4 regions of the Arthrobacter sp. CAN_A214 genome follow, and region 3 is predicted to be linked to each of the others. Evidence: riboswitches for the same ligand, from Rfam matches in the RefSeq annotation. Region 3 holds a riboswitch; each other region holds the start of a gene.
The links. A riboswitch is a leader RNA that binds a small molecule or an ion and turns the genes downstream of it on or off. The one in region 3 is predicted to bind S-adenosylmethionine.

Region 1 (7,384 bases), on a different contig from region 3:
CGGTGCGCGGGGCGCGTCGCGGACCGAAGGAAACGCTGAGGTTCTTCACCTCGACGATGGGTGTGCTGGTCATGAGGTTGTCCTTCCTTCGGAACGGTGGCGCAGTTCACGCCCGACGACGGTGATCGCGAGGACGGTCCCGACGAGGAACGTGGCCGGCAGCGTGATGAGCCAGGGCGCGTTGGAGATGAAGTTCCGTCCGATGGAGAGCATGGCTCCCCATTCAGGTGCAGGTGGGGGAGTGCCGAGGCCCAGGAAACTGAGTGAGGCACCCGCGCCGATGGCGGACCCCACCCCGATCGTGGCCAGGACGAGCACCGGTTTCACGACATTGGGCAGCACGTGGTGCAGCAGGACATGCCGGCGAGGAAAACCCAGCACGCCCGCCGCCTCCACGTATGCCGCCCGCCGCACCAGGTGCGCCTGGGTCCGGGTGATGCGGGCGTAGTAGGCGATGCTGCCCGCGCCGATCGCCAGGATGGCGTTCTCGGTACCCCCGCCGATGATGCCGATGACCACCAGCGCGAGGATGATCTCCGGCACCGCGAGCGTGACGTCTAGGAAGCGCATCACCGAGGCCTCGACGAACCGTTTGCTCAGGCCCGCGAAGAGTCCGAGGAGCGTCCCGCCGACGAGCCCGATCGCCGTGGCGCCGACTCCGATATACAGGGAGGTCCGGGCTCCATGAACGATCCTGCTATAGACGTCGGCCCCGGACTCGTCGGTTCCGAACCAATGCGCAGCGCTCGGCGGGCGGAAGCTCTCGGCAGGGTTCACGGAATAGGGATCGGTGGAAGCCAGGACGTTAGGGGCCGCGACGGCGAGGGCGAGCCAGACGAGGAATCCGACGGCGAGGATGAGGCCGGGCCTGAAGCGCCGCCGCCTCCGGGGAGGGCGTACCCGGTCCCGTGTGGCGGCAGCCGGGATCTCCGGGGGACTCTGGACCACCGGGGCCGTGCCTGGTCGGAGGTCGATGCTCATGCGGTTACCACCCTAGGATCGATGAGCGTGTAGAGGAGGTCGACTGCGAGGTTGACCACCACGTACACGGCTGCTGAGAGCAGGACGACGCCGATGATCACCGGCAAGTCCTTTTCATACACGGACGCGAGCGCCAGGCTTCCCACGCCCTGCCGGCTGAAGAGGGTTTCCACGATCACCGAACCGCCGAGGAGGGCGGCGATGAGGAACCCGGACATCGTCAGGACGGGGATGACGGCATGCCGGAGCGCGTGGATCACGCGGACCTGGGCGTCGCGCATTCCACGCGCCCTGGCGGTGAGGACGAAAGCCTGCTCCAGCACGTCGTCGAGCTCGTTGCGGAGTACCTGCGAGAGCGGACCGAATACCGCGAGTGCGAGCGTCAGTGCGGGCAGCACGAGCGACGCCGGCCCCTGGTTGCCGCCGATCGGGAACCAGTGCAGGCTGAACGAGAACACCATCAGCAGGACGAAGCCGATCACGAAAGTGGGGGTCGCGGCGCACACCACCTCCACACCGGATACCAGCGAGCGGATCCACGGGCGCCGCTGTGCCGAGGCAAGGGCGACGGCGAACGTGAGCGGCAGGGCGAGAAGAGCGGCGGCACCGGCGAGCTGCGCCGTCGAACCGATCTGTTGCCCGATGGCCTCCGTGACGGGGATGCGCAGCCGGTAGGACTGGCCGAGGTCTCCCTGGAGCAGCCCGCCCAGGTAGTGCAGGTACTGGATGGCCAGGGGCTCATCGAGCAGGTAGTCCTGGCGCACGCGGTCGATCGCCTCCGGAGTGAGTCGGGCATCGGGTCCGCCCAGGATCAGGAGCGCCGTGTCTCCCGGGATGAGGTACACCGCCAGGAAGGTGAGGGTTGCGGCTCCCCACAGCACTCCGACTCCCACGACGAGGCGGAGTGCGACGCGGCGGGCCATTGCACCGGGCCGGCCGGTCTTTCTCGTGCTTCCCGGGGCCAAGGTTGCCGTCACTGCGCAAGCCAGGCGTAGGTGAGGACGGGAACGGGGTGGGACGTGTCCGTGGCTACGCCCTGCACCGAGTTCGAGTAGGCGAACTGGCTCGGATTCTCGTAGAGGGGCAGCCCCGGCACCAGATCGGTGAGCCGGTGCTGTGCCTGGGAGTAGGCCTCCGCCGCGTCCGGGCCATCGGCCGCGCCGCGAGCCCGCAGCAGGATCTCATCCAGTTCCGGGTCGTTCACGTAGGAGGAATTCTGGCCGATGCGCTCGCCGGTGATTTCCGAGGAGTGGTACCGGATGAACAGGACGTCCGTGGTGTTGGTGTGCCACACTCCGGCCAGGGCGTCATAGTCTCCGGCGTACCTCAGTTCCGTGAGTTGTGCCTGGGGAAGCTGGATGATCTCCAGCTCGATCCCTACCTTCCGGACCTCGCCCTGCAGCTGGACGAGGAGGGGACTGGGAGCCGAGGCTTCCACTGTGGGAACTTCGACGGTCAGCCGCTCGCCGTCCTTGGTGCGGAAGCCCTCGGCGTCGCGGGAGTCCCAACCGGCGTCGTCGAGCAGCTGGTCTGCGCGCTCGGGATCGTGGGCCAGTGTGCCTTCCACCGAGGGATCGTAGTATTTGCTCTCCTTCGACAGGTACGAGTCGATGGGGGTGTAGGTGCCGAAGCCGAGGCTTTCCGTGACCGCCCTGGTGTCCACGGCGGTGGTAAAGGCTTCCCGGACGGCCGGGTCGCTGAAGGGCTCCCGGTTCAGGTTGAAGCCGAGCACGTACGGGCTGCCGGTGCGCGGCAGGTTCTCGTAGGTGAACGCCGGGTCCGCCTGCACCGCGGCCGCGTTCTGCGGCGCGAGGTTCTCCGTCAGCCCGTACTGGCCCGACACGAGGGACTGGTAGCGGATCACGGGCTCGGCGACCACGGTGACTTCGACGCCGTCCAGGTGGGCCTCGCCGGATCCGCCCAGCCAGTCGGGAGCCCAGCCGTATCCCTCCCGCTTGGCGTAGCTGATGCTCTGTCCCGGCTGGTAGGCCTCGAGGACGTAGGGCCCGGATCCCACCGGGTTCTGGCACAGGGTTTCCGGCGACTCGGTGATGGCCTTGCCCGAGTTCATGCCCAGCCAGGACTGCGCGAGCGTGTAGAGGAAGGGGGTGTAGGCGTACTCGAGGTGCGCTTCGAAGGTGTAGTCGTCGATCACCGTTCCATCGACGTAGGGTGCGATGTAGGCGGCGGCCAGCGGAGATTTCGTGGCCGGGTCCCGCATGTGCTCGAGGTTCTGCTGGAACACGGTCGCGTTCCATGGCGACCCGTCGCTGAACGTCACGTCCTGACGCAGGTGGAACGTGTACGTCCTGCCGTCCTCGGAGATGTCCCAGGACTCGGCGAGATAGGGGGCGATCTCGCCGTCGTCGTCGAGCGTGACCACGTTGTCGTAGATCAGCCGGCCCAGGAACTGCTGCTGTGTCGCCGAGATGCCGTGGCCGTCGAGGCAGCCGGGCTCGGCGGAGATCGAGACATTGAGGACCCCGCCGTCCACGGGCGTGGCGTCAGCGGGCACGGTCTGTGTCCCGGCAGGGGAGGCGCAGGACGCGAGCAGGCCGGCGACGACGGCGAGGGTTGCGCCGCGGGTCAGGGTGCGGCGGACCCGGAAGCGGGCATGAAAAGACAGGGACATGAGGTTCCTTCTGTGCGAGGAAGCGGGCATGGGTCATCGCGGCAGGGACTGCGCAATGGGAAATGGCGGCGACGGTGGCCGGCAGGGCCGGTGCCGCAGGCGGGGTGGCGTCAGGCGGTGAGAAGTGGACAGCTGTGGAAACGCATCATGCGTCATCCTTCCGATTGCTCTTGACCGCACCGGACGCCGCAACAGATGCGGTGGGTGCAGCCCACTTCGTCATCCGAACCACCCGGAAAGCATGGGGTTGGTGCGCGGCCAAGTCGGAGCTTGACGGCCGCATCTCTTGAAGCTGACCCCACTGTATGCCGGATCTTTCCGCTGTCCAGTCGGGTCAGGTCACAGACGGTCATAAAGGGCGGACAGCAGCTTTCTTACGTTCTGTGTCGTGCCCGGCGTTGACGGCGGGCTCGGGATGCCCCTAGCGTGGGAGGCGCAATCAAGAGTTCCAGCCACAGGCCCTGGCCGGCTGGACAGCAACCCTCTCGTCGTAGCGGGGTGCTCCAGGTGATGATTCGGCCGCTGGGCAGTTTTCGCCCGAGGGGCAAGTACGGCGTTTCCCCCGCTGCCTTCTGCTTTTCGGTACGCGGGACGACGCCTTTTTCGAAGGAAGTGGGCATGGCGTTGAATGTCAATCTGGAGCCGGCGGTTCTACGGCAGGCTTTCGGGCGCTTTCCCTCAGGGATCGCAGCGCTCTGTGCCCGGGTGGACGGAGTTCCCGAGGGCATTGTTGCTTCCTCGTTCACCGTCGGGGTGTCGCTCGATCCGCCACTGGTGATGTTCGCCATCCAGAACACCTCGCGCACCTGGCCGGAGCTGCGAAAGCAACCCCGTATCGGTGTTTCGGTCCTGGCCTCCGGGCAGAAGGATGCCTGCCTGCAGATCGCGTCGAAGTCAGCCGACCGGTTCGCAGCACTCGACATCGAAGTCACGCCCGCCGGCGCCGTACTGCTCTCCGACGCCGTACTGTGGCTGGACTGCTCGGTCGAGGCGGAGTATCCCGCCGGAGATCACCAGGTGGTGCTCCTCCGGGTGCACGGCCTGCAGTTCGAGGACAAGGACTCCGTGCCGCTCGTGTTCCACGCCTCCGAATTCCACCGGCTGCCGGAGCCGTCGCTGGTGTAGCGGCAAGTGTTTCGAATCGGGTCCTCCGGGGTACTGATACCGGAAACTCCCTCCGAAAGGACGCCCATGTACCCGTCAGTCGCACACCAGACCGTTGCGGAGCTGGGTGGCCCCACGAGCGTCCTGGTTCGGCAGAAGAACGACCACGTCAAGCTCAACGCCTTGCTGAAGGAACTGGAAGGATCGAGAGGAGCCGAGCAGGGCGATGTGCTGCGGCGCATCTACCGGCTGGTGTTTCCCCACGCCTTCGCCGAGGAGGCGGTGCTGTGGCCCGTGGTGCGGCGGGTCCTGCCCGATGGTGAACAACTCACCCTTGAGGTGGAGCAGGAGCACCAGGAGGTCAATGAACTGGTGACGCGGCTTGAAACCCTCGAGGAGGGGGACCCGGAGCGGGAACGCGTACTCGACCGGCTGGTCGAGGTGCTGGGGGAGGACGTACGCGACGAGGAGGACAAGCTTTTCCCCCGGCTGCAGGAAGTGGTGAGCAAACGCCTGCTTCAGCTGATGGGCATCTCCTGGGAGGTGGTCCGCAGAACCGCCCCCACCCGCGCTCATCCGGTCGTGGCAAGGCGGCCGCCAGGCAACGCCGTCGCGGCAGTTCCGCTTTCACTCATCGACCGCATCCGCGACGCGGTCGACACCGCAATACTGCAGAGGCCGAAAGCCGTTTCACCGGTTCTCCATCGCACGAGCACCCTGCTGGCGCGGGTAGCCCATTCGATCGAGCACCTCCCGCTCCTGACACGCGGAGAGGACCCAACCACGAGCAGGGTGGGCCGACGGTCCGATGGGAGCGGACGACGCCGGCCTCCTGTCGCGGGCGTTGTCGCTGTCGCGGCCGGGGGAGCTGTAGCGGGAGAGCTGGTGTTCCGCTCGCTCACCCGGCGGACCCGCCGCTGAACGCTCAATCCGATCGATTCCGGCTCGGCTTTGGCGGTTCAGTCTCGATCCGGTCCTGGCTGGATCGAGTTCAGTCCTGCGACGGCCGTTCGCCGGCATCGAATTGCTCCTCGTAGACCCGCTTTGCTTCCTGCAGCACCTCTGGATCGAGCCGGCCGAGCGGACGGACGTCGACGAGCAGCGGCTCGCAGTCCGGGCCCCGGCCCACGCACGCCCCGGTGAGTACCCATGCGTAGCGGTCCTCGTCCTCCGCAAGGTGCTCGTACTGGCAGATCTGGCGTGCAAGCCAGTCCTTGAGCGGCCGGGTCCACCACGACTCCGGTGTGAGGGGGTTGACGGACAATCCTGGCAGCGTCAGCCCGCTCTCGGCGTCGAGACTATTGGAATCCCTATCGGCTTCGAAGCCCTTGGAGTACCGCAGGTAGAGGTAGTCGCCGGACGGCACGAGATCCGCGAGTTCAGCGAGGCTGGAGAGGGTGAGCTCCCCGGATTCTGCTTTGCGCGGTGCGGTGGCGGATTTCATGTGCCTAAGCCTAGGAAGGGTTGTCCCCGGCCTCAACAGCCGGGACAGCGCGAACCTGCTCTTTACTGCTGCTGTGCGAGGTGAGATATTCCTGTTCCTCCATCGGTGGGCGGGGTCTAATTGAAGAAGTACGTGCGTTCAACGAGGAGGTAAACCATGGAAGCATCCTGCCCGTCCTGCGGAAAGCCGCTGCAGGAGTTGGATGAAAGCCAGTGGCCCGCCGAGGGGCCCGTTCCCGAAGGGACCCTCGGCGTCTTCCAGTGTGAGGGGAACCACCGGGTGATAGTCGCTGAACCGCAGATCCAGGCGTAGGGGCTCTCAGACTTCGGGGACTTCCCGGATCGCCAGGTTCGGGTGCAGCAGCCGGTAGCCCTCGGCGTCAAGTAGATCGCGGTTGTACTCGTCGGGGAGCAGCACCACCGTGGCCCTGCTGTCACGGATGATCACGCCGGGCTCACCCGGAGTGATCGGGCCGCACTCGAGTGCAACCCCGAGGCCCTCCTCCACCAGGAGGCACGCGCTGCGCCCGTCGGAATCCGTGGGTGCCGCCACGAAATATTCGATGCCGTCGCGGTCGGCAAGGAAGCGGGTGGAGGACAGGTCGATCCCCTCGAGATCCCGTTGGATCGTGACGATGTCGTGCTCTGCCTGTGCCTGTTCGAAGACTTCCAGGGCCGGCGCATCGCCGCACGCGGTCAGCAGCGGCAGGGCCAGCAGGATCCCTGCGGCTGTGCGGACAAGCCGAAAATGTTCCATGGGTCTCCCATCCTATTCGGTGGGCACTGCGGTTCCTCGAGGGCTGCGTCTCTGCACCCCTCAGGACTTCAACGGATACCACTGCGGGCGAGGCCCTGGACGAAGTACTTCCAGAACAACAGGAACATCAACACGATGGGCAGGATCGAAATCAGGGCAAGGGCCATGATGGACCCGCAGTCCGCCCCGTACTGCCCCGCAGGAAGATCAGCCCGATCCGCAGGGTGAAAAGCTCGCTGTCCTTCAGCGCGATCAGCGGCCAGGCGAAATCGTTCCACTGGTACATCACCGTCAGCAGCACCAGCACCGCGATCAAGGGTTTGCAGAGCGGGAGGACGATCTGGAGAAAGATCCGGACGTTGCCGGCGCCGTCCATTTTCGGCCTCCATGAGTTCATCCGGTATCGCGATGATGAACTGGCGGGCCAGGAAGATTCCGAAGGCCGACGCCGCCGCCGGCAGGATCAC
Region 2 (7,384 bases), on a different contig from region 3:
GTGGCCGGCGGGTACGAGTCCAGCGGCGAGGAGCGTCCGTTCAACACGCTCGTCCTCATCGACAGGACGGGCCGGATCGCGGACACCTACCGGAAACTGCACCTGTACGACGCCTTCAGCTACCAGGAGTCCAGTCGGATCAAACCTGGCGACGGCGGTATCAAAGTGGTGCCGGTGGGTGACATGTCGGTTGGCCTCATGACCTGCTACGACATCCGGTTCCCCGAACAGGCACGGGCGCTCGCCGATGCCGGCGCCGACCTCATCTGTGTTCCGGCAGCCTGGTTCAAGGGCGAGCACAAGGTGGAACACTGGGAAACCCTGCTCCGGGCACGGGCCATCGAGAACACGGTGTGGGTGGCCGCAGCCGGAACCTCGAGCGAGCACACGATCGGCCACTCGGCCATCCTCGATCCGATGGGTGTTGCACACGTGTACCTCGAGGATGAGGAACGCGGGGTGGTCACCACCGAGGTGACCCGGCGCAGGATCGACGATGTCCGCGAGTTCCTGCCGGTCCTGAACAACCGCCGTTTCGCCCGCAACAGTGAAATCCTCGAGCCGAACTGACTCGCCGTCCTCGGCTGAACGGCTTCATCGCCCGCTGCAGTAGGCTTGGACAGAAGTGCCGCGCCGGGACCGACCCCCAACAGGTCCCGGCGCGGCCTTTTTCATAGTCTGTGTCCAGCCGCCCGTCAGGTGGTGATCTGCCGCTTCGAGGAAATCACTCCCGTGTTGAATCCGGCGAGGTTCAACCCGCCATGGAACCTCGCATGCTCGATCTTGATGCAGCGGTCCATCACCACGGTCATGCCCGCGTCCTCGGCGTCCCGCGCCACGCCCTCATGCCAGGAACCGAGCTGCAGCCAAAGAGTTCTAGCACCCACATCCCGCGCCTCCGCAAGCACCGAGGGCAGGTCGTCGTGCTTGCGGAACACATCGACGACGTCGGGCACCTCCGGCAGGTCGGCGAGCGACGCGTAGGCGGGCTGGCCGAGAATCTCCTTCGCCACCGGATTCACGAAATACAGGCGGTAGGGCGAGGACGACTGCAGGTAGGTGGCCACGAAGTACGAGGCCCGCGACGGTTTGTCCGAGGCTCCCACGATCGCGATCGACCTCGCCTGGCGCAGCAGGTTGAGGCGCTCGGGGGCCGATGGGCCTTCCCATGTCCGGGCCGGCGTCGTCTGGTCTGTATCTGTGCTCATGCTCCAACTCCTACCGCACTGGTGCGGGACTGGTCCTGCTCGTTGCCGTCTGCCGGCACCTGCGGAAGCTCGGCGTCGTCGGTCGGGTCCTCGGCGGACCCGACGGCCAGGTTAAGGGCCTGGTCGAGGTCCCACAGGATGTCCTCGAGGTCCTCGAGGCCCACGGAGATGCGGACGAGGTCCTCGGGGATGCCGGCTGCCACCAGTTGATCCGCGGAGAGCTGCTGATGGGTGGTGGATCCGGGATGGATCACGAGTGTCCGGGAATCACCGACGTTCGCCAGGTGTGAGGCCAGCTGCAGCGATTCGATGAATTTCTGTCCCGCTGCACGTCCGCCCTTGACGCCGAAGCTGAAAACGGAACCGGGGCCATTCGGAAAGTACTTCCGCGCGCGGGCGGAATGCTGATGCGTCGGAAGTCCCGCATAGTTCACGTACTCGATCCGCGGGTCGGACTGCAGCCATTCGGCGACGGCCTGGGCATTCTTCAGATGCTCGTCAAGGCGCTGGGCGAGGGTTTCGACGCCCTGCAGCAGCTGGAAGGCCGACATCGGCGACAACGACGGCCCGATGTCGCGCAGCTGCTCCGTGCGGAGCTTCGTGAGGAAACCGTATTCGCCGAAATTGGCCCACCACTGGATGTTGCCGTAGGAGGGCACGGGTTCGGTCATCATGGGGAACTTGCCGTTGCCCCAGTCGAAGCGGCCGCTCTCCACGATCACGCCGCCAAGCGTGGTTCCGTGGCCGCCGATGAACTTGGTGGCGGAGTGGATCACGATGTCGGCACCGTGTTCGATCGGCCGGATGAGGTACGGCGTGCTGAGCGTGGAATCGACGATGAAGGGCACTCCGGCGTCGGATGCGACTTTCGCGAGTCCCTCGAGGTCGGCGATCTCACCGGAAGGGTTGGCGATGACCTCGGCGTAGACGGCCTTGGTGTTGTCCTGGATGGCCGCCGCGTAGTCCGCGGGGTCCGTGCCGGGGACGAAGGTGGTCTCGATTCCGAAGCGGCGCAGCGTGACGTCGAGCTGCGTCACCGTTCCGCCATACAGCTGGGACGCCGCGACGATGTGGTCGCCGGCCTGGCAGAGGGCGGCGAAGGTGATGAACTCGGCGCTCATGCCCGATGCCGTGGCCACCGCTCCGATGCCGCCCTCCAGGGAGGCGATGCGTTCCTCGAACGCGGCGACGGTGGGGTTGCCGATGCGGGAGTAGATATTGCCGTACTTCTGCAGTGCGAAGAGGTTTGCGGCGTCATTGGTGTCCTTGAACACGAACGACGTCGTCTGGTAGATGGGCACTGCGCGTGCGCCGTGCGTTGCATCGGGTGTACCGCCGGCGTGGAGTGCGCGGGTACGGAAACCGAAGGTCTTCTCTGCCATCAGACGCCTGCCTTGCTGGTAACGGGTGTGTCCAGGTGGAAGTCGACGCCCGCCTTCACCGCGGCGTCCGCCTCGAGTTCGCGGACGATCGGCATCACGTCCCTGCCGAAGGCTTCGACTTCCTCCTGGAAGTGGAGGTAGCACGTGAGGAGGAGGTTCACCCCGATTTTCTTGTACTCGACGATCCGCTCGGCGATCTGCTCGGGGGTGCCGATGAGCTGGGTCTTGAAGCCGTCGTTGTACTGGATGAGGTCCTCGAACGAGGAATCCGCCCACATGCCCTTTCCGTCGACGGTGGAGGCGCCGGCTTCCTGGACGGCGTCGCGGAAGCCCTCGACGGCCGGACGGTGCGCCTTCGCGACAATCTCGCGGAGTGTCTCCCGGGCCTCCTTTTCGGTGTCGCGGGCAATGACGAAGCCGTTGAGCCCGAACTTCGGGGACCGTCCTACCTGCCCGGCTGACGCCTGGACCCCCGCAATGTTCTCCCGAAAGCCCTCGAGGTCCTTGCCGTTCGAGAAGTACCAGTCGGCCACGCGCCCGGCGGTGGCCTGGGCCGCCGTCGAATTCCCTCCGAAGAAGATCTCGGGGTGCGCACGCCCGGGAACGTCCACGGGCGGCGGGTTCAGCGTGAAATCGGTGATGTTGTAGTACTTGCCCTCCTGCGAGAAGTTCGTCTCGGTCCAGAGGCCGCGCAGGATCCGGATGAATTCCTCGGTGCGCACGTACCGCTCATCGTGCTCCAGCCAGGGCAGGCCGAAACCGGTGAACTCGTTCTTCAGCCAGCCGGACACGATGTTGACGGCGGCCCGCCCGTTGGAGATGTGGTCGGCGGTGATGATGAACTTCGCCAACACACCGGGTTGCCACATGCCGGGGTGGACGGCGGCGATCACCTTCAGTTTCTCGGTGGCCGCGAGCAGGGCGAGGGAGAACGACGTCGCCTCGTGCTGCTTGTCGGCACCGTACGATGCCGCGTAGCGGGTCTGGGACAGTGCATATTCGAAGCCGGCATCCTCGGCGATCCGGGCCAGCTTCTTGTTGTAGTCGAAGTCCCAGCTGGTGCGCTGCTCGATGGTCGAGACCACGAGCCCACCGCTGACGTTCGGGACCCAGTAGGCGAACTTGAGTGGTTGGGAAAGATCGGGAGTGCTCATGAAATCCTCCATCGGCCCTGGCGGTAGCACCCTATCGCCGAGCGCTTGGAGCACGGGCCAGGGTTGCTGCGGCGTCAGTGAGCCAGATCTCTCGGCCGCTCGGGATGGTCACCTTCGAGTCTGACAGGGGGCAGGGGGCGGCACAAAGAATATGTCGTCCGGAGAACGTCACATTGGGGCGGGCAACTCCGTGGCGTCCCGTAACCTTGATCGATGGAATCCTGGCGGTCAGCGGAACGTACCAGCGAGCCGGCATTGTGGCGGACCGTGTTCTGGGCGGCTGCCGTGGTGGCTGCCACCCTCCTTCTCAGCATCGTCCTGGTGCTTCGTGACCCGGGCCCTTCCGTCAGTGGATGGTTCTATGTCCAGCAGGCAGGGATGCTGGTCCCCTGCTCAGCGTTCGCCCTGCTGGCCCTCGGAAAGTGGCGCCGGGCCCGCAAGGCAGTCGGGCAGCGGCAGGCCGCCCGCTAGCGCCGCTACCGCCCGGCCAGCACCGCCGCAATGCCCGGAATGCAGCCCTCGTTCTGCAGCGACGTGGTATCCCCGAGCGTGCCGCCCTCGTACAGCTGGGTCAGCAGCCGGCGCATGATCTTGCCGGAGCGCGTCTTCGGAACATCGTCCACCACCACGACGGCGGCAGGCCGTGCGACCGGCCCGATCACCTTCGTGACGTGGGCCCGCAGCGCCGAACCGATGTCCTGCGAGCGGTCCGCACCGGGGGCCAGCACCACGAAGGCCGCAATCGCATGCCCTGTCAACGGGTCCGCCACCGGGCACACTCCGGCCTCCGTGACGAAGGGGTGCGCCACGAGCGCCGACTCGATCTCGATCGTCGACAGCCGGTGCCCCGACACGTTGATGACGTCGTCCACCCGGCCCAGGATCCAGGTGTCGCCGTCGTCGTCGTACTTGGCCCCGTCACCAGCGAGGAACCAGCCCTGCGCCGCGAACTTCCGCCAGTAGGAGTCGAGGTAGCGCTGCGGATCGCCCCACACGGTCCGGGCCATGGCGGGACCGTGCCGGTCCACCACGATGAGCCCCTGGACGCCCGGCGGTACGGGATCTCCGGCGTCGTCGACAATGCGGGTGCTGACCCCTGGTAGCGCGCGCGAGGCGCAGCCCGGCTTGAAGGACTCGTCCGATTGACTGGGGGAGAGCACCGTGGCGCCTGTCTCGGACTGCCACCAGGTATCCACGACGGGTACGGTTCCCCGGCCGAGGTTGGCCCGGAACCAGCGCCAGGCCTCGGGGTTGACGGCCTCTCCGACGGTTCCGAGGACGCGGATGCTCGAGAGGTCGTACCCGGCGGGAACGCCGTCGGGGAACCAGCCCATGAGCGAGCGCACCAGCGTGGGGGCGGTGTAGTAGCTGGTGACGCCGTAGCGCTCGATGACCTCGAAGTGGCGGCCGGTGTGCGGGGTGTTGGGCGTTCCCTCGAAGATCACCTGCGTGGCGCCGTTGGAGAGCGGGCCGTAGATCTCATAGGTGTGGGCGGTGACCCAGGCGAGGTCGGCCGTGCACCAGTGGACATCCGTGGAGCGCAGCGCCGGGTCGGGGTTGCTGAACAGGTGCTCGAAGCTCCACGAGGCCTGCGTGAGATAACCGCCCGAGGTGTGCACCAGGCCCTTCGGTTTCCCCGTGGTGCCCGAGGTGTACATGATGAACAGCGGCGTTTCGGCGTCGAACGCCTCCGCTTCGTGGAACGGCGACGCAATGTCGACGGCCTCATGCCACCAGACGTCTCGTCCCGGTGTCCAGCCGATCTCCGAGCCGGTGCGACGGATCACGAGGACATGCTCGATGGAATCCACACCGGCGACGGCGGCGTCGGCGTTGCCCTTGACGGGTACCGCCTTCCCCCGGCGGTACTGTCCGTCAGTGGTGACGAGCAGTTTCGCCCCGGTGTCCTCGACCCGGAAGCGCAGTGCCTCGGCTGAGAAGCCACCGAAGACGAGCGAGTGGACGGCTCCGATCCGGGCGCAGGCCAGCGTCACCACCACCGTTTCGACGAGGACGGGAAGGTAGATGACCACGCGGTCGCCCTTCCCGACGCCGAGGGCAGATAGCGCGTTCGCTGCGCGGGCCACATCCTCCTCCAGCTCGGAGTAGGTGACCGCGCGGCGGTCGCCCGGCTCGCCTTCGAAGAACAGCGCGGTCCTGCCGCCGTTGCCCGCAGCGACGTGCCGGTCCACACAGTTCTCGGCGACGTTGAGTTTTCCGCCCGCGAACCATTCGATCACCGGGACGGACAGGTCGCCGTCCGGCGCCGGCCGTGCCGGCTCGAAGGTGTGGGCCGTGTGCCATTCCTCGGCCCAGTCGAGCCGGCGGGCCTGCTCTTCCCAGAACGCGATGCGCCCGGTTTCGGTCCGGAGGGAGTCCTGCTCGCCAATCCTCACACCCATCGCCGGACAGCCCACCTTTCAGCCAGGCCCAGCAGGGCATCCGTGGTCTTGCCGATCACTGCGAGCAGGATGATCGCCAGGAGGATGCGGTCAACCCGGCCGTTGTTCTGCGAATCGATGAGCAGGAATCCGAGGCCCATCGAGGACGCGATGAGTTCGGCTGCCACCAGGAACAGCCAGGACTGCGCCAGAGCGAGCCTCAGCCCGGAAAAGAGTGCGGGAACGACGGCGGGCAACTGCACGGTGGTGAGGAGCCGGACGCCGCTCAGCCCGAAGGCCCGCGCTGCCTCCACCAGGTTGCGGTCCACGTGGCGCAGCCCGAGGTAGAGCGTGGTGAAGACGGGAAAGAAAGCTCCGATCATAATGAGTGTGACCTTCGAGTCCTCGTTGATGCCGATCCACAGGATGAGCAGCGGAACCCACGCGAGGGAGGGCACAGCGCGGATTGCCCCCACCGTGGGGGTGAGCAGCAGATCGGCGATGCGGGACAGGCCGAGCAGTGCACCGAAGACGGTGCCGAGGGCCGCGCCGGCGAGGAACCCGATGAGCACGCGCTGTGTCGAGATGAGGATGTGGTTGATGAGCTCGCCGCGGTTGAACAGTTCGACGGCAGCAGTTCCCACGGCACGTGGTGACTGCAGCTCGGCGGGACTGAAGTAGCCGGTTTCCGTGCTGATGTGCCACGCAACGAGGAGTGCCGCCGGAAAGATCAGGCCGATCAGGGCGGCAGCGACGCGATTGCGGGCGCGGCTACCGGCCAGGCGAGACGGAGCCTCCGCCTCGACGGGTCCGACCGGGACGCCCGAAGCCTTGAGTCCACCCCTACTGACGGGCGTACCGCCGGCACCGGTCGTCTCTGTCATGAGGATGCCGCAATCGCTGCCGGATCAGCCCTTTTCACCAGCGAGTCGTCGAAGAGGGTGTCCAGCGCTTCGTCGATCTGCGCCTGGGTGGCGACGTCGCCGGTTTCCACGAAGACCGGGCCGATCTTCTCGAGCACCGTGCGCTGTGCGTCACCGGGTGCCGGTTCGACGTCGAGGTTGGTGCGGTCGATGATCACGGCACTTGCAACCGCCGGATCGATTCCTGCCACGTCGGCGAGGATCGCGGCGGTCTCCTCAGGATTGGCCTTGGCCCACTCGCGCGCCTTCTCGTACGCGTTGACGACGGTCTGGGCGACGTCGGGCTTCTCCTCCAGGAAGCTCTCCGTGGCGTTGAGGAACCCGTACGTGTTGAAA
Region 3 (7,384 bases):
TGGGACAACGACGTCGTCAACTGGCAGGGCAAGCACCGCACGCCGCTGCAGAACTTCACGGCCTCCCCTCGCCCGCTCGACGGCGTGGCACCCTTCGTCTGGCATGGCTCGATCCGCACGCCGCAGGTGGCCGAGATCGCGGCCTACTTCGGTGACGGTTTCTTCGCCAACAACATCTTCTGGCCCAAGGAGCACTACATGCAGCTCATCGCCCTCTACCGCGAGCGCTACGAGCACTACGGGCACGGCAGGGCCGATCAGGCGGTCGTCGGTCTGGGTGGCCAGTTCTTCCTGCGGAAGAACTCGCAGGACGCTGTGAACGAATTCCGGCCGTACTTCGACAACGCCCCGGTCTACGGACACGGACCGTCGATGGAGGACTTCACCGCGCAAACCCCGCTGAGCGTCGGTAGCCCCCAGGAGGTCCTCGAGAAGACCCTGACGTTCCAGGAGTACTTCGGCGACTACCAGCGGCAGCTTTTCCTCATCGACCATGCGGGTCTGCCCCTCAAGACCGTCCTCGAGCAGCTGGACCTGTTCGGCGAATTCGTCCTCCCCGAGCTTCGGCGTGAGCTGGATTCCCGGCGTCCGGCACATGTACCGGACGGCCCCACCCATGAGACCCGCAAAGCGGCGCGCCGGCTGCTCGACAACGAGAGTTCTGTCAGCGCCTGATGCCGTAGTCGGCTGCGCGCGTGCTGGGGCGTGCGGTGGGTGAAACTCCGGATACCGGCGTATCGCCGGGGGTTCTTCACCCTTCCCACGGCACACCCGGTGCCTGAGGGAGGTGACGGAGTTCGCGTCTCCTGTAGTGGCGTAGCCGTTACTGCACAGGAGGGTCGGATTACCTATTGACCTCTCTGTTGGCGGAGGCCTACCCTGAAGCCCCCACCACGTGGGAGCGTCCTCCGATCGCCACGTCGGCCTCCTGGACGAGTCCAACCGTGCAGCCCCAGAGGGTGAAAACTGCAGTGTCAACCGGCCGTTGACGAGCGCGCTTCCAAGCGAGGGCACGAAGGAACGGTAGAGGTAGCAAAGACAGCGCGGAATAATGGCCGTCCAGCGCAGGCTGCGGCAGTTCCCGGAAACCCTCGACGTGCTGGCAGGACCCTCTCGGTCCTGGCTGCGGCGCCTTCTTCCCGCTGGGAGTATTCGTAATTCGGGGTTGGAGCAGGCAATGAACAGAACAAGAACCAAGATAACGGCGATGGTGTTCACGGCGGTCTTCGCTGCGGGACTCACGCCGAGCGCAGCCTTCGCCCATGGGGGATCATCGGGCAATTCAGGTTCATCGGACCACGCGTCGAGCCAGGAAGTGGTGTACGAGATCGCTCGGTCCACCGCGCGTTATACCTGGCTGGACCGGGCCATCAAGGACGGCTATGAGCGCGTCACCGATTGCATCGAGTTGCCCGGAGTGGGCGCAATGGGTGTGCACTACGCGAAGAGCAAGCTGATCGACAAGAAGACCGACGCCTCGAAACCGGAAGCGCTGGTCTATATGCCGGTGAAGTACGGAAACCACGAGTACTATCGCCTCGTTGCGGCGGAGTTCCTTTCCACCGCGAAGAAGGCACCGGTCCTCGGAGGAGTCACCTTCAATTCGGAAGCGGCGGATTCGCAGGCGCCGTACAGACACAGCCTCCACGCATGGGTCTGGAAGCACAATCCGGCAGGAGTGTTCGCGCAGTGGAATCCGAGCATCAGCTGCCCGAAGGAGGACACGCACTGATCGAGGACTGAAACGGACCGTGCGCACGAAAGGTGGGAACCTCTTCCGTGCGCACGTTCCGCAGGTTCCGCTGCCGTCGTGCAGATGTCCCCGTATGACACGGCCACCTCGACGCCGCCGTCGTGCGTCGTCTAGGGTCGGAACCAAGAATCAAGAGTTCCAACGCAAAACCCTGGTTCGTTGGACGGCAACCCTCTCGCTGTAGTGGGGTGCCCCAGGTGAGGATTCGGCCCGGCGGTATGCGCGCGGGCAAGTATGGCGCTTCCTCAATGGCGGTGCCCGGTTGTTCGAGGAGTGCAATGCCCGCAAATGCGCCACGCCAGATCCGTTTCAACGCCTTCGACATGAACTGCGTGGGCCACCAGTCGCCGGGGCTGTGGCGCCACCCCGACGACCAGTCGCACCGGTACAAGGACCTCCGCTACTGGGCCGACCTCGCACAGACCCTCGAGAAGGGCCTCTTCGACGGACTCTTCATCGCCGACGTGCTCGGCACGTACGACGTCTTCGGCGGCTCCAATGAAGCCACCCTGCGCCAGGGCACCCAGACTCCGGTCAATGATCCGTTCCTGCTGGTGTCCGCGATGGCACTCGTCACCGAGCACCTCGGCTTCGGCGTCACCGCGGGCACCGCCTATGAGCATCCGTATCCGTTCGCGCGCCGGCTCTCGACGCTCGATCACCTCACTAACGGCCGGGTTGGCTGGAATGTCGTCACCGGCTACCTCCCCTCGGCTGCCCGCAATATGGGCAACGAGGACCAGCTCGAGCACGACGAGCGCTACAACCACGCCGACGAGTACCTCGAAGTGCTCTACAAGCTGCTCGAAGGGTCGTGGGAAGACGACGCCGTCGTCCGGGATGTGGAGAACGGCATCTTCACCGACCCGTCGAAAGTGCATGAAATCGGGCACGACGGCAAATACTTCACCGTGCCGGGAATCCACCTCAGCGAGCCGTCGCCGCAGCGCACGCCCGTCATCTACCAGGCGGGGGCGTCGTCGAGGGGCATCGACTTTGCGGCCGGCAACGCCGAAGCGGTGTTCGTGGGAGCGCCCACCAAGGCCATCCTCAAGGACGCCGTCACGAAGATCCGTGACGCCGCCGAGGCCGCCGGCCGCGACCGATACTCGGTGCGCATCTACACCATGCTCACGGTGATCACCGATGAGACCGAGGAAAAGGCCCACGCCAAGCACGAGGACTACAAGAAGTACGTGAGCTACGAGGGCGCCCTCGTGCTCGTATCCGGTTGGCTCGGGATCGACCTGTCCGTCTACGATCCCGACGAGCCTCTCGGCAATGTGAAGTCCAACGCCATTCACTCCGCCGTCGCGAATTTCCAGAAGGTGAACGACGACGGCGCTCCCTGGACGGTGCGCGACATCGCCGAGTGGGCGGGGATCGGCGGGCTCGGCCCGCGCGTGGTCGGCTCAGGCGCGCAGATTGCCGATGAGCTGCAGTCGTGGGTGGAAGAAACCGACGTCGACGGGTTCAACCTTGCCTACGCGATCACGCCCGGCTCGTTCGAGGACGTCATCACGTACGTGGTGCCCGAACTCCAGAAGCGCGGCGCCTACCCCACCGAGTACGTGGAGGGCACCCTGCGGAACAAGCTGTTCGGGAAGGGCGACCGGCTCCCGGACGAGCACCGTGGCAGCAGCTTCCGCCTCCAGCACGCCCGTCGCTGACGCTCCGTCGCGCGGTTCGTCGGGCGTAGGTCGTCCATTCCTGATGGGTGGTGGAGCATGCGGTCAGCCACAACTGCCCAACTTCCGCGGACCGGCGACCGTCTCTGCCGGAAGTCCTGCCGGAAGCCCTGCCCGGAAGTCCTGCCGGAAGTCCGCCGAAACCCCGTACGGAAGGCGGGAATAGGCCTTCGCCAGGCGCGGAACCCGTGGCATACTCCTCCGCGGGGCGATAGCGTCGGAAGCAACACGCCAACGAATTACGCCAACGAATGGAGTTCACATGTCGCGCGTTGCGATTATCGGAGGCCACGGAAAAGTGGCCCTGCACCTCACGAAAATCCTCACCGGCCAGGGCCACCAGGTCAGCTCGATCTTCCGGAATCCGGACCACTCGTCCGACGTCGAGATCGCAGGCGCGACGCCGGTGGTCGCCGACGTGTCGACGCTGTCGGTGAGCGAGATGGCCGATGTGTTCCGCGGGCACGACGCCGTGGTCTGGTCCGCAGGTGCCGGCGGCAGCAGCCCTGAGGCCACCTACGCGGTGGACCGCGATGCCGCGATCCGCTCCATGGATGCCGCCGAGGAAGCCAGCGTGGGCAGGTATGTCATGGTGTCCTACCTCGGTGCTGGCAAGGATCACGGTGTTCCCGGGGACACCGGGTTCTTCCACTATGCCGAGTCCAAGGCCGCGGCTGACGAGCATCTACGCAAATCGAGGCTTGCCTGGACCATCCTCGGACCGGGTGCGCTGACCACGGATCCGGGAACCGGCCAGATCGAGGTGTCGGACAAGCCCCAGCAGGATTCGGTGTCCCGCGAGGACGTGGCGCTCGTTGCCGCCGTCGTGCTCGGAAATCTCGGCACCGTGGACAAGACCCTCCAGTTCAACAGCGGCGAGACGCCGGTTGCCGAGGCGATCGAAACGGCCCTCTAGGTCCGAACGACCAGAAGCGCCCCTGACAAAGGAGGGCGCCCGGGTGTACCCGGGCGCCCTCCTTTCGTCGATCGTTCGGTCAGCCGAGGCCGAGCTGGACGAAAACGAACCAGACGAGCAGCGGCACGACGGCGATCATCGCGATAGCCCAGAGGAGCAGCGCCCGGAAGAAAAGGCGTTCGTCCTTGGGCTGGGCACTGGCCATGAGCAGTGCGCCACTGGTGGACATCGGGCTCACATCCACTACGGAGGAGCTGATGGCGATGGCGGTGACGACTCCGATCGGGGTCAGCAGCGGATCCATGGCGAGGGGCGTCACGATCGGACTGACGACTCCGAGGGTGCCGGTGGTGGAGGCGAACGCCGACACGATGGCCACGACGTAACCGGTGATCAGCACCGCAACGGAGCTGTTGCCGAGACTTTCGATGCCTGCCTGCAGTTCCTCCAGCGCCCCCATCTCCTCCAGCATGCCCACATAGGTGACGATGCCGGTGACGAGGATGATGGCGGACCACGGCATGCTCTCGACCGCTGGCTTCTGGACGGAGGAATCCACGAAGATCAGTGCCAGGGCGATCACCAGTGACGCTACTCCGACGTCCAGGCCGAGGACGGTGGTGAGGAAGAGGAGTGCGCCGATCCCCGCCAGGGTGAGGATACGCATCGGGGTCGCTGCAACTTTGACCGGCCCGCTTTTCGCGGGCTCCTCGGGGGTGGCGAGGGCGGTATCGGTTCGTGCGGGAGCGCCCGCCAGCGGAGTGCCGGAATCGCTTACGGAACCGGTGCCGGAACCTGCAGGCGTGGAACCACTCCGTCCTTCGACGTCGTTCCTCTCCTTTTCAGCCTTCCGGACGCCACGCCGGTGCATGATCGCCTGCACGAGGACGTAGGCGATAGCGGCGAGTACCGCATTGAAGAGGAAGCAGTAGAGGAACAGCTTGAGCGCATCGCCGGAGGCGCCCGCTTCATCGAGCATGACATTGGCGAGGACGCCGAAGGGGTTGACCGGCGAGAACGCGCCGGCGTTCGCGCCCTGCACCACGACCAGGCCCATTGCGAGTGTGCTGATGCCGAACCGCATCCCCAGGGCAAGAGCCACCGGTGCCACGATCGCGATCGCGGCGGGGGTGAAGGCGCCTGCAGCAGCGAGGATGGCGGTGAGCAGGAACATCAGGATCGGGACGAGGATCTTGCGGTCGCCGGCCAGCCGTTCAGCCCAGTAGGCCAGCAGGTCGATGGTGCCGTTGATCCGCACGATCGCAAAAAGCAGGGTGGCGCCCACCAGGATGAAGAACAGGCCGGCGGGGAACTGGGCGATCACGTCGGCGATCGGTAGGCCGGCGAGGAGCGTGCCGACGCCGAAAGCCGCTACGACGGCGATGAGTCCGGCGTTGATCCTGGTGAAGGAGCCGATGGCGAAGGCGACGATGAGGACTGCGAAAGCGATGAGTGACATCGACATGGCGCTTGTCCCTACGCTTTGGAGCCGGCGGGGATGAAGTTTCCGGCGAGCAGGCTACCCGCGCCGGGGATGGCCGGCTGGTGACCGAGGGCCTTGAGGATCTCGTACGTCGTTGCTGTGGCTGCCGTGATGACCGGCAGGCCGAGCTCGTCCTCGACAGCCTGGACCGCGGGAAGTGAGGGCATTTGGACGCAGGCGGACAGCACGATGACGTCGGCGCCTTCGCGCTTGAGCTGGCGTGCGATGTCCGGCAGGTTCTGGGGATCGAGGCAGCCCACGGCGAGATTGTCGTCCACCTCGAGGCTGGTTGCGTCGAGGACGGTGATCCCGGCGCCTTCGATGTAGTCGACGACCATGCCCGTGAGGGGCTTCATGTAGGGCGTCACCATGGCGACTTTCTTGGCGCCCATCTCCTGCAGCGTGCGCACCAGGGCGCCGGCGCTGCTGGTGACCGGAGCAGGATGTCCGTTTCCTGCTGCAGCATCGGCGATGACGCGCTCGGATTCCACGTGTGCTCCGGGCCCCTGTGCCATGACGGCGACGAGGCAGGCGTAGGCGATGGTGTCGACGTCGGCGTCCGATACTGCCTCGGCGCAGCCCGCGGCTTTGCCGACCATGGCCAGCAGTTCCTCACGGTTCACGTTCTTCATGCCGGCCCGTGCCGAGTGAAAGGTGTACTTGTGACCGGTTGCCTCGGACTGGCGCCGGAAGAGCTCGGGCAGTTCGGTTTCCATCGTGGTGTTGGAGCTGGGGACAATCAGCCCGATACGTGATGAGCCTGGGCGCTTCGGCTCGGTCTCGGTTTCGGCGGTTACATCCGAGGTGCTCATGATTTCTCCACATCGTCGTGTCTGGAATGGAAGACCCGCCTAGCGGGTTCCCAACCCATAATGTGGGTTGTAGGCTGGGCGTGTCAACTATCACATTTGCCTGCTTGCCGAAGAGGAGTACGTGGAACGGGTAAAGTAGGGGCCGCTCAAGTAGGAAAGATCCGGAGGAAAGGCATGTCGTGGCGCCGAAACAACCGCAGGGAGCCTCACCGCTCCTTGTGCTGAGCAAGGTCACGAATATCCTCGACTGCTTCTCGATCGAGCAGCCCGAGCCAACGCTGCAGCACATCATCCGGGCCACGGGGCTTCCGTCCAGCACCTGCCAGCGTCTGGTTCAGAGCCTGCTGCACGAGGGATTCCTGGACCGTGACGGAGACCGCTACCGCATCGGCATCGGCCTGGTCCGATGGGCGACGCCGGGCACCTTCGGCCTCGACATCGTCCGGCTGATCAAGCCGGTGCTCCAGCAGCTCCGCGACGATACCGGTGAAACCGCGTCCCTTTATACGCGTGACGGCGCCTTCCGGACAATCGTCGCGGTGGCCGAAACCCGGCATGTGGTGATGCGCCCATTCCTGGTCGGCATGGTGATGCCCATCCACGCCGGTGCTCCGGGAAAAATCTTCCTAGCCTTCGACCCGGAGGCCTGGGAAGCTGTGGAGCCCACGCACCTCGAGCGTTTCACCGGTTCCACGCCAGGGGATCTCGACCGGTTGCGGGAGCAGGCGGACC
Region 4 (7,384 bases), on a different contig from region 3:
GGCGTTGTCGACCGCGTGGTGGTGCTTGCCGCCGACGGCGGAATCCTCGCGGACGGCACCCCGGAGGAGATTCTCGGCAAGGAAGCCGCCCGCTGCAGCCTTGCCGAGGCTGGAGTCTGGGTGCCGGGTCGGAGACCGGCGGTGGAAGGCCCGCGGCCCGGCGCCGGCGGGGAGGTACTGCTGTCCTCGGCCAACCTCGCGGTGGCACGGACGAAGCGGGGACCGGAGGTTCTTGCGGGCGTGGACGTCGAGTTGCGTGCCGCATCGGCCCTCAGCATCGTAGGCCCCAATGGAGCAGGAAAATCGACGCTTGCCCTCACCCTGGCGGGGCTCCTGAAACCCCGCCGGGGAGAAGTCACGGCAGGTACGTCGCTCGCCCGCGGAGCGGGACCCGATCCTTCGAAGTGGCGGTCGGCGGAGCTGGTGCAGCGCATCGGCACCGTTTTCCAGGAACCCGAGCACCAGTTCCTCACCTCCACCGTGGCGGATGAGCTGGAGTTCGGGCCGCGCCGCGTGGCCCGCGAACCGGAGGCTTCCTTCCGCCCCCGTATCGCAGAGCTCGCCGGAAGACTCCGTCTCGATCATCTCCGCGCGGCGAATCCCTTCACCCTGTCCGGTGGGGAGAAACGGCGGCTGTCAGTGGCCACCATGCTCGCCACCAGCCCCGACATCCTGGTGCTCGATGAGCCGACGTTCGGACAGGATGCAGGAACCTGGGCGGAGCTCGTCGGTCTGCTGCGGGAACTGGTCAGCGAGGGCGGCTGCGTCGTCTCGGTCACCCACGACACCGACTTCACTGAAGCGCTCGGCAACCGCGTCCTCGACGTCGGGTCTGTTGCTGACGCCCGGCGGGATTCGCGATGAGCAGTGACATTCTCACGCCGTCGCTGACGGGCAGCACGCTGATCCGCGCGAATCCGCTTTCCAAGCTCTTCGCCGCCGGGATGATCACCGCGGTGGTGATGCTCAGCATCGACTGGGTCAGCGCTGCGGTGGCCCTCGGATGTGAGATCCTGCTGATGCCGCTGCTCGGCATCAGTGTCCGCGGTCTGCTGCTCCGGGCCTGGCCCCTGCTCATCGCAGCGCTGGTGGCCGCCTACGGCACGGCACTGCTCGCCGAAAAGACAGGCGACGTACTGCTGGAGATCGGTCCGGTTCTTTTTACCGAGGGGTCCGTGTCCGCAGGATTCGCCATCGGGATCCGGGGCCTCGCGCTGGCCCTGCCCGGTATTTTCCTCGCCGTCTCCACCGACCCGACCGATCTGGCCGATGCCCTCGCGCAGAAGCTGCGCGCGCCGCACCGCTTCGTGCTCGGCGCGCTCGCGGCACTGCGCCTGGTGGGCCTTCTGGTGGAGGAGTGGCAGACCCTCGGGCTCGCGCGTCATGCCCGCGGTGCAGGAGCCGAAGGAAACGCGCTGGTACGCACGCGCAACTTCCTCGGCCAGGCTTTCGGCCTCCTTGTGCAGGCAATCCGGCGTGCCACCCGACTCGCGGTCGCCATGGAGGCGCGGGGCTTCGGGGCGGGCCGGCGTACCTGGGCCCGCGAGAGTAGATTCAGCCCGCTCGACGCGGTCGTCGCGGCGGGAGGTGTGGTAATCGCCGCGGCTGCACTGACGGCGGCCCTGCTGGCCGGGACCTGGAGCTTCCTCCTGTCCTGATGCCGGAAGGGCCGCCGCGACATGCGCCCGGCGGCTGAAGGAAGTCCCTAGAGCACGTCCGAGAGGAACGACTTCAGCCGCGGGGTCTGAGCGTTGTCGAAGAGGGCCGCGGGCGGTCCGCTTTCGACCACCACGCCGCCGTCCATGAACGTGACGGTGTCGGAGACGTTCCGGGAAAAGCCCATCTCATGGGTCACCACCACCATGGTCATTCCGGCCGTCGCGAGGTCGGCCATGAGCGCGAGGACGCCCTTGACGAGTTCCGGGTCCAGCGCCGAGGTCGCCTCATCGAAGAACATGACCTCGGGGTCCATGGCAAGGGCCCTGGCGATGGCGACACGCTGCTGCTGGCCGCCGGACAGGTTGGCAGGGCGAACCTCCGCCTTGTGCTTCAGCCCCACCTGGTCGAGTTGGGCCAGTGCCTTCTCGCGCGCCTCGTCCGCGGACATGCCGCGGAGCTTCCGCAGGGCCAGTGAGACGTTGTCCACGACGGTCTTGTGCGGGAACAGGTTGAACTGCTGGAACACCATGCCGATGCGGCGGCGCAGTTCGTCCGGATTGTCCTTGAGGACCGAGCGCCCGTCGAGCAGGATGTCGCCCTGGTCCGGTTCGATGAGCCGGTTCAGGACCCGCAGCAGGGTCGACTTGCCTGAGCCGGACGGACCGATCACCGAGGCCGTGGTGCCTCGCTCCACGTGCAGGTCGATACCGCGGAGCACATGGTTGGAACCGAAGGAGAGGTGGAGGTTGCGCCCGGTCAGGGTGCCTGATTCAAGCGTGCTCATGTTCTTGCTCCTTCGCCGATCCGGGCGGCGATATCATCGGGTTCGGGCTTCTCGCGCTTACCCATCCGCAGACGGTTGTCGATGTAGTTGACCAGGTGCGTCAGCGGAACGGTGAGGCACAGGTACAGCGCCGCCGCAGCGATAAGCGGTGAGAGATTGCCCGTATTGCTTGCCGCGTCATTGCCGATGCGGAACAACTCGCGCTCGCTGGCCAGCAGTCCGAGGAAGTAGATCAGGGAGGATTCCTTGATCAGGGCGATGAACTGGTTCACCAGGGCGGGCAGGACGCGGCGGACGCCCTGGGGGATGACTACCAGTTGCATCGAGGAGCTGTAGCTGAAGCCCAGCGCACGGGACGCTTCGAGCTGGCCCTTCTCGACGCTCTGGATTCCGGAGCGGAAGATCTCCCCGATGTAGGCGGCGGCCATGAGCGACAACGCCAGGATGCCCATCGGGAACGGACTCGTGCTGCCGGTCAGTTGCCGGAAGAGCGGACTCAGCCCGATCCCGATGAGCAGGATGATGACGACGGCGGGAACTCCCCGGAAGATGTCCGTGTACACGCGTGCGGCCCAGCGAAGCGCACGGTTCCGCGAAATGCCCATCACCGCGAGGATCATTCCGAGCACAGTCCCGATCACGCCGGAACTGATCGCAAGGATCAGGGTGTTCGGCAGGCCCACCGTGAGGAGTTCCGGAAGGACCGAACCCATTGCCTCCCAGTCGAAGAAGGTCTGCAGGAGTTGTTCGAAAGCGTTCATGCAGGGCCTACTTGACTTCTACGGCTTTGCTGCCGGGCTTCCAGTCGGTCGGCATTTCGCGTTCCGGGTACCATTCCTGGGTGAGCTCGGCCCAGGTGCCGTCCTCGATCACGGCGTCGAGGCCGGAATTCAGGGCATCGATCAGCGGCTGATTCTCGCTGTTGACTGCATAGGCAGTGAAGTTCTCCGTGTTGATGATGGTCTCGGCGATGGTGGTGCCGTCACCCTCCTTGACCTGGCCCGTGGCCTGCTGGGAGGGGGCCACCCAGGCATCGACCTGGCCGTTTGTGACGTTCGCGTAGACGGTGTTGTAGTCGGCGAAGCGGACGGGCTCCAGGCCCAGGGTGTTCGTCACGTAGTCGTCCTGGACCGTGCCCTGGACGACACCGATGCGGGTACTCTCCGACAGCGAGTCGAAGCCCGTGATCTCGGAGTCGCTCTTGGCAACGACAGCCATGTAGCCGAAGTCGTAGCCGTTGGTGAAGCCGACGCCTTCGCGCCGTGCCGCGGTGGTGGAGATCGAGGAGGAGCCGACGTCGAACTGCTTGTTCTGCACCTGGGCCAGAAGGGCGGAGAAATCGGTCGAGGCGAACTCGACCTCGAGGCCGAGCTCGTCGCCGATGGCGCGAAGCAGTTCGTTGTCGTAGCCGGTGAAGACACCGTTCTCGATGAAGATGTTGGGAGGCGCATCGGAAAGGGTGCCCACGCGGAGCGTGCCCTCGGTGACCAGCCCCAGCTTCGAGGTGTCGATCTGGTCCAGCGGTGTGGTTTCCTCGGTGGTGTACTGGTCGAGCGACTGCTGGTCGCTGCCGGCCAGGGCATCGGTGGTTTCCGCCGGCTCACTGCTGTTCGAGCCGCACGAGACGGTCAGGGCGAGCAGGGGGACGGTGAGGGCTGCAAGGATTTTTCGGGACAGGTTCATGGCTTCCTTCGATGGACGCGGCCCGGGTTGCGGGCGTGCGGAATCAGGGACGGGATGTTTCAGGGGGTGCCGGATGACGGCGGACGATGCTCGGCTCTGCTGTCTACTCGGGTGACACGCTCGCTGCTCCAGGCTGTGCGGGCGTTGGACGGCCATTGCCTTTCGGGCTGACCGGCATTCCGCCGTACTTGCCTACCGGGGGACTTGGCCCGGCGGCCGAATCTTCACCTGGAGCACCCCACTACGGGAGAGGGTTGCTGTCCAGCCGGCCAGGGCCTGTGGCTGGAACTCTTGATTGTGTAACAACGTTATACGATGGCGCGGCGCAGGACAAAATGCACGGGCAACACTGCGTAAGGAAGCTTCTTGGAAGATGGACTGTGTGCTATATGAACCGGTCCACGAGCTCCGACAGCTCGCGGGTCAGTTCCTCCGACGTGGCAATGGGCGTGCCATCGATGGCGGTGACCGGCGTCAGCAGCCGCACGCTCGAAATCAGCCACACCGCGTCCGCCTCGAGCAGGTGATGCGGTTCCAGCGGCCCGTAGCCCAGATCCCAGCCGCTCCCGTGCGCAGCCTTGAACAGTGCTCCCTGGGAGGTCCCGGGAAGGATGCCGCTTTCGAGCTGCGGTGTCAGCAGGGTCTTGGACGTGCCCTGACGACGCGCGAGGAGGACGGTGGACGTCGGGCCCTCGAGGACCTTTCCGTCCGACGATGTGAAGATGACGTCGTCGGCGCCGCGGGATTTCGCGTAGCGGACCGCGGCCATGTTGACGGCATAGGAAAGCGTCTTGGCGCCCATCAGGAGCCACGGCGCGCGCTGCGCAACCGTGCTGTCGTAGCCCCGTTCGAGGAGCAGAACCTCCACGCCTGCTTGCTGCTGCTGCCGGATGCCAGCCGGTACGGGTGACACCTGGACCCAGGCGGTGGGTTCGGCTGCGCCTTCCGCGCCGCGGGTCGCGACGAGCTTGACCACTGCTTCGGACTGCGCTGGTTGGGTCGCGGTGAATTCGTCGAGGGCGGTGCGGATGGCGCGGCTCCAGGCATCAGCCACCGGAATGGCGAGGTCGAGGGCGGCAGCCGAGGACGCCAGCCGTTCGAGGTGGGCCCGCTCCTTGCGGGGCACGCCGTCCACGGCCAGCAGCGACTCGAAGATGCCGTCACCACGCGTGGCACCGAGGTCGTTGGCCATGAGCTGCGGCTTCGACGGATCGACTATGCGGCCGTCACCATGCGCTGCGTCGAGGAACACCAGAACAGTCATGGGCCCAGCTTATCCAACGCGGTCAACGAAGCTGCCCAAGAAACATCAGAAGACATCAGGGATTGTCGGGGAACACTGCACCGAGGCCCGAGAGCACTCCGAGGGCTTTCGTCCGCACTTCCTCCCATTCTTCGGAAGGCACCGAATCAGCGGTGATGGCGCCGCCGACGCCGAGGCTGAGGCGTGCGCCGTCGTCGGTGTGTTCGATCACCAGGGTGCGGATGACGACGGCGAGGTCAGCGGCGCCGGTCAGGGAAAGGTAGCCGGCCGCGCCCGAATAGACGCCACGGGCCCGGCCCTCGAGATGTTCGAGGATGGCCATGGTACTGATCTTGGGTGCACCCGTCATGGACCCCGCGGGAAAAGCCGAGGCGATCACCTCGGCGCGGGAGGTTCCGGGTTTCAGTTCTGCCTCGATGGTGCTGACCAGCTGGTGCACGGTGGCATAGGTTTCGATGTCGCAGAGGCGGCTCACGGTGACCGACCCCGGAACGGCGTGGTGCGAGAGGTCGTTGCGGAGCAGGTCGACGATCATGATGTTCTCCGCGCGGTCCTTGAGCGAGGCTGCGAGGTCCCGGCGAAGCCCTGCATCGGTCTCCGGATCGAGCGATCGGCCCCTGGTGCCCTTGATGGGTTCGGCCCGGAGGCCGCCGTCGGAGTCGATCCTCAGGAAACGCTCGGGCGAGGTACTCGCGACGGCGAAGTCGGGCCAGCAGATGAGATGCCCGAACGGCGCCGGGCTTGCACGGCGCAGGCGCAGGTAGGCGGCGAGCGGGTCGACCGGGCGCTCCACGGCTGACACGAGGGAGGTGGTGAGGCACACCTCGTAGGTGTTGCCGTCGGTGATCTGTTCCTGTGCCTGTCGGATTTTGTCGAGGTACCCGGCGCGGGAATCCCTCGCCTGGAAGACCGGTGGTTCGGCGAAGGCCGGTTCGGTCGATTCGGGGATCTGCCGCCCGGTGTCGAGAACAGCCTTCCGTACCGTCGCGTGCCAGTCCCCGCACCCGGGGTCGGGCGTGCCGTCGTTCAGGCTGAGGAGGAACACCGCCTTCTCCCGGTGGTCGAGAACGACGGCGCGACCGGCGAAGATCAGTGCGGCATCGGGAAGGGGCGAGGAGGAAAGCGAGCCTCCGCCCGTTTCGCGCTTCAGTTCGTAACCCAGGTAACCGAGCCAACCGAGCGCGAAACCGCACTCGTAGCCGTCGGGGCGTCGGACCACGCGTCGCCCCCAGGCGCCGTCGAGCCAGCGGAAGAAGGGCTCGCGGATGCGCGTCGTCACCGCGCCGGCACTCACCTCGGTGACGCCGTCCGAGTGCTGCGCACGCTGGCCGAACCGTCCGGCGTCGTCGGCCAGGATGGAGAAACGGCTGCGTTCGGATGCCGGCGTTGCGCCGACATCCGAACTGTCCAGCCACACCGCCGCCTTCGAGTTCGGGTAGAGGGCTGCGAACAGCGCCCCAGGATCCGGCACGGCATCGATCCGCTCCACGCGTACGTTCAGTCCGCGACGGGCGGCGCGCTCGACGGACATCAGCCGTTCGCACTGGGGCAGGCTGGTGAGGGCCAGGCGTACGCGGTTCGGGGTGGCCTGCCCCTGGTGCCCCTGGATGACGACGTCGGCGGAGGAGTCGGGGCAATCGGCATCGAGCCAGGAGGTTTCCTGTTCGGCCCACCGGTCCCAGAACGGCTCGTAGCTTCCGCCGTCGCGTGCGAGGGCGCTGCGACGGCGGAGCGCGCCGGGAGCTTCTACCCAGAGGACGGCGTCGAGCAGGCCGCGTGCCTCGCGGGCGGCGGCTCCGACACCCTCGACGAGCACGATGTCAGCGGGCGGCGTATGCCTGAGCTCGCCGTCGCGCCCGTTGTCCCAGTCCCAGGCCCGCCAGGATGCAGGCTCTCCCGAAGCCAACGGCGTCAGCACCTGCCGCACGTATCGGTCGATGCCGCCGCGCAGGCCGTCCCACCCCGGATAGATGTCTTCGAGGTGGAACGTGCTC

Region 1: linked by a shared signal. The riboswitch ahead of IWX65_RS04435 (ABC transporter substrate-binding protein) and the one ahead of IWX65_RS05300 (LLM class flavin-dependent oxidoreductase) in region 3 are both predicted to bind S-adenosylmethionine.
Region 2: linked by a shared signal. The riboswitch ahead of sfnG (dimethylsulfone monooxygenase SfnG) and the one ahead of IWX65_RS05300 (LLM class flavin-dependent oxidoreductase) in region 3 are both predicted to bind S-adenosylmethionine.
Region 4: linked by a shared signal. The riboswitch ahead of IWX65_RS13490 (ABC transporter substrate-binding protein) and the one ahead of IWX65_RS05300 (LLM class flavin-dependent oxidoreductase) in region 3 are both predicted to bind S-adenosylmethionine.

The regions. Positions count from the first base shown of each region.
Region 1 is NZ_JADOUU010000003.1:174,002-181,385, reverse strand. It holds gene IWX65_RS04450 (dipeptide ABC transporter ATP-binding protein) at 1-73, opposite strand, end outside; gene IWX65_RS04445 (ABC transporter permease) at 70-981, opposite strand; gene IWX65_RS04440 (ABC transporter permease) at 978-1,958, opposite strand; gene IWX65_RS04435 (ABC transporter substrate-binding protein) at 1,955-3,613, opposite strand; SAM riboswitch class IV at 3,775-3,905, opposite strand; SAM riboswitch class IV at 4,051-4,170, shown strand; gene IWX65_RS04430 (flavin reductase family protein) at 4,232-4,738, shown strand; gene IWX65_RS04425 (hemerythrin domain-containing protein) at 4,805-5,638, shown strand; gene IWX65_RS04420 (DUF6098 family protein) at 5,709-6,161, opposite strand; gene IWX65_RS04415 (hypothetical protein) at 6,318-6,473, shown strand; gene IWX65_RS04410 (hypothetical protein) at 6,480-6,917, opposite strand; gene IWX65_RS17700 (carbohydrate ABC transporter permease) at 6,986-7,384, opposite strand, start outside.
Region 2 is NZ_JADOUU010000005.1:127,377-134,760, reverse strand. It holds gene IWX65_RS06795 (carbon-nitrogen hydrolase family protein) at 1-570, shown strand, start outside; gene IWX65_RS06790 (CoA-binding protein) at 696-1,208, opposite strand; gene IWX65_RS06785 (O-acetylhomoserine aminocarboxypropyltransferase/cysteine synthase family protein) at 1,205-2,590, opposite strand; gene sfnG (dimethylsulfone monooxygenase SfnG) at 2,590-3,744, opposite strand; SAM riboswitch class I at 3,750-3,855, opposite strand; gene IWX65_RS06775 (hypothetical protein) at 3,958-4,215, shown strand; gene acs (acetate--CoA ligase) at 4,221-6,146, opposite strand; gene IWX65_RS06765 (ABC transporter permease) at 6,137-7,009, opposite strand; gene IWX65_RS06760 (aliphatic sulfonate ABC transporter substrate-binding protein) at 7,006-7,384, opposite strand, start outside.
Region 3 is NZ_JADOUU010000004.1:37,419-44,802, reverse strand. It holds gene IWX65_RS05310 (LLM class flavin-dependent oxidoreductase) at 1-675, shown strand, start outside; gene IWX65_RS05305 (hypothetical protein) at 1,178-1,732, shown strand; SAM riboswitch class IV at 1,881-1,994, shown strand; gene IWX65_RS05300 (LLM class flavin-dependent oxidoreductase) at 2,032-3,423, shown strand; gene IWX65_RS05295 (SDR family oxidoreductase) at 3,704-4,357, shown strand; gene IWX65_RS05290 (SLC13 family permease) at 4,437-5,822, opposite strand; gene IWX65_RS05285 (maleate cis-trans isomerase family protein) at 5,834-6,652, opposite strand; gene IWX65_RS05280 (IclR family transcriptional regulator) at 6,832-7,384, shown strand, end outside.
Region 4 is NZ_JADOUU010000018.1:10,078-17,461, reverse strand. It holds gene IWX65_RS13510 (ABC transporter ATP-binding protein) at 1-864, shown strand, start outside; gene IWX65_RS13505 (energy-coupling factor transporter transmembrane component T family protein) at 861-1,658, shown strand; gene IWX65_RS13500 (amino acid ABC transporter ATP-binding protein) at 1,706-2,443, opposite strand; gene IWX65_RS13495 (amino acid ABC transporter permease) at 2,440-3,204, opposite strand; gene IWX65_RS13490 (ABC transporter substrate-binding protein) at 3,212-4,126, opposite strand; SAM riboswitch class IV at 4,306-4,423, opposite strand; gene IWX65_RS13485 (aminodeoxychorismate lyase) at 4,512-5,390, opposite strand; gene IWX65_RS13480 (chorismate-binding protein) at 5,446-7,384, opposite strand, start outside.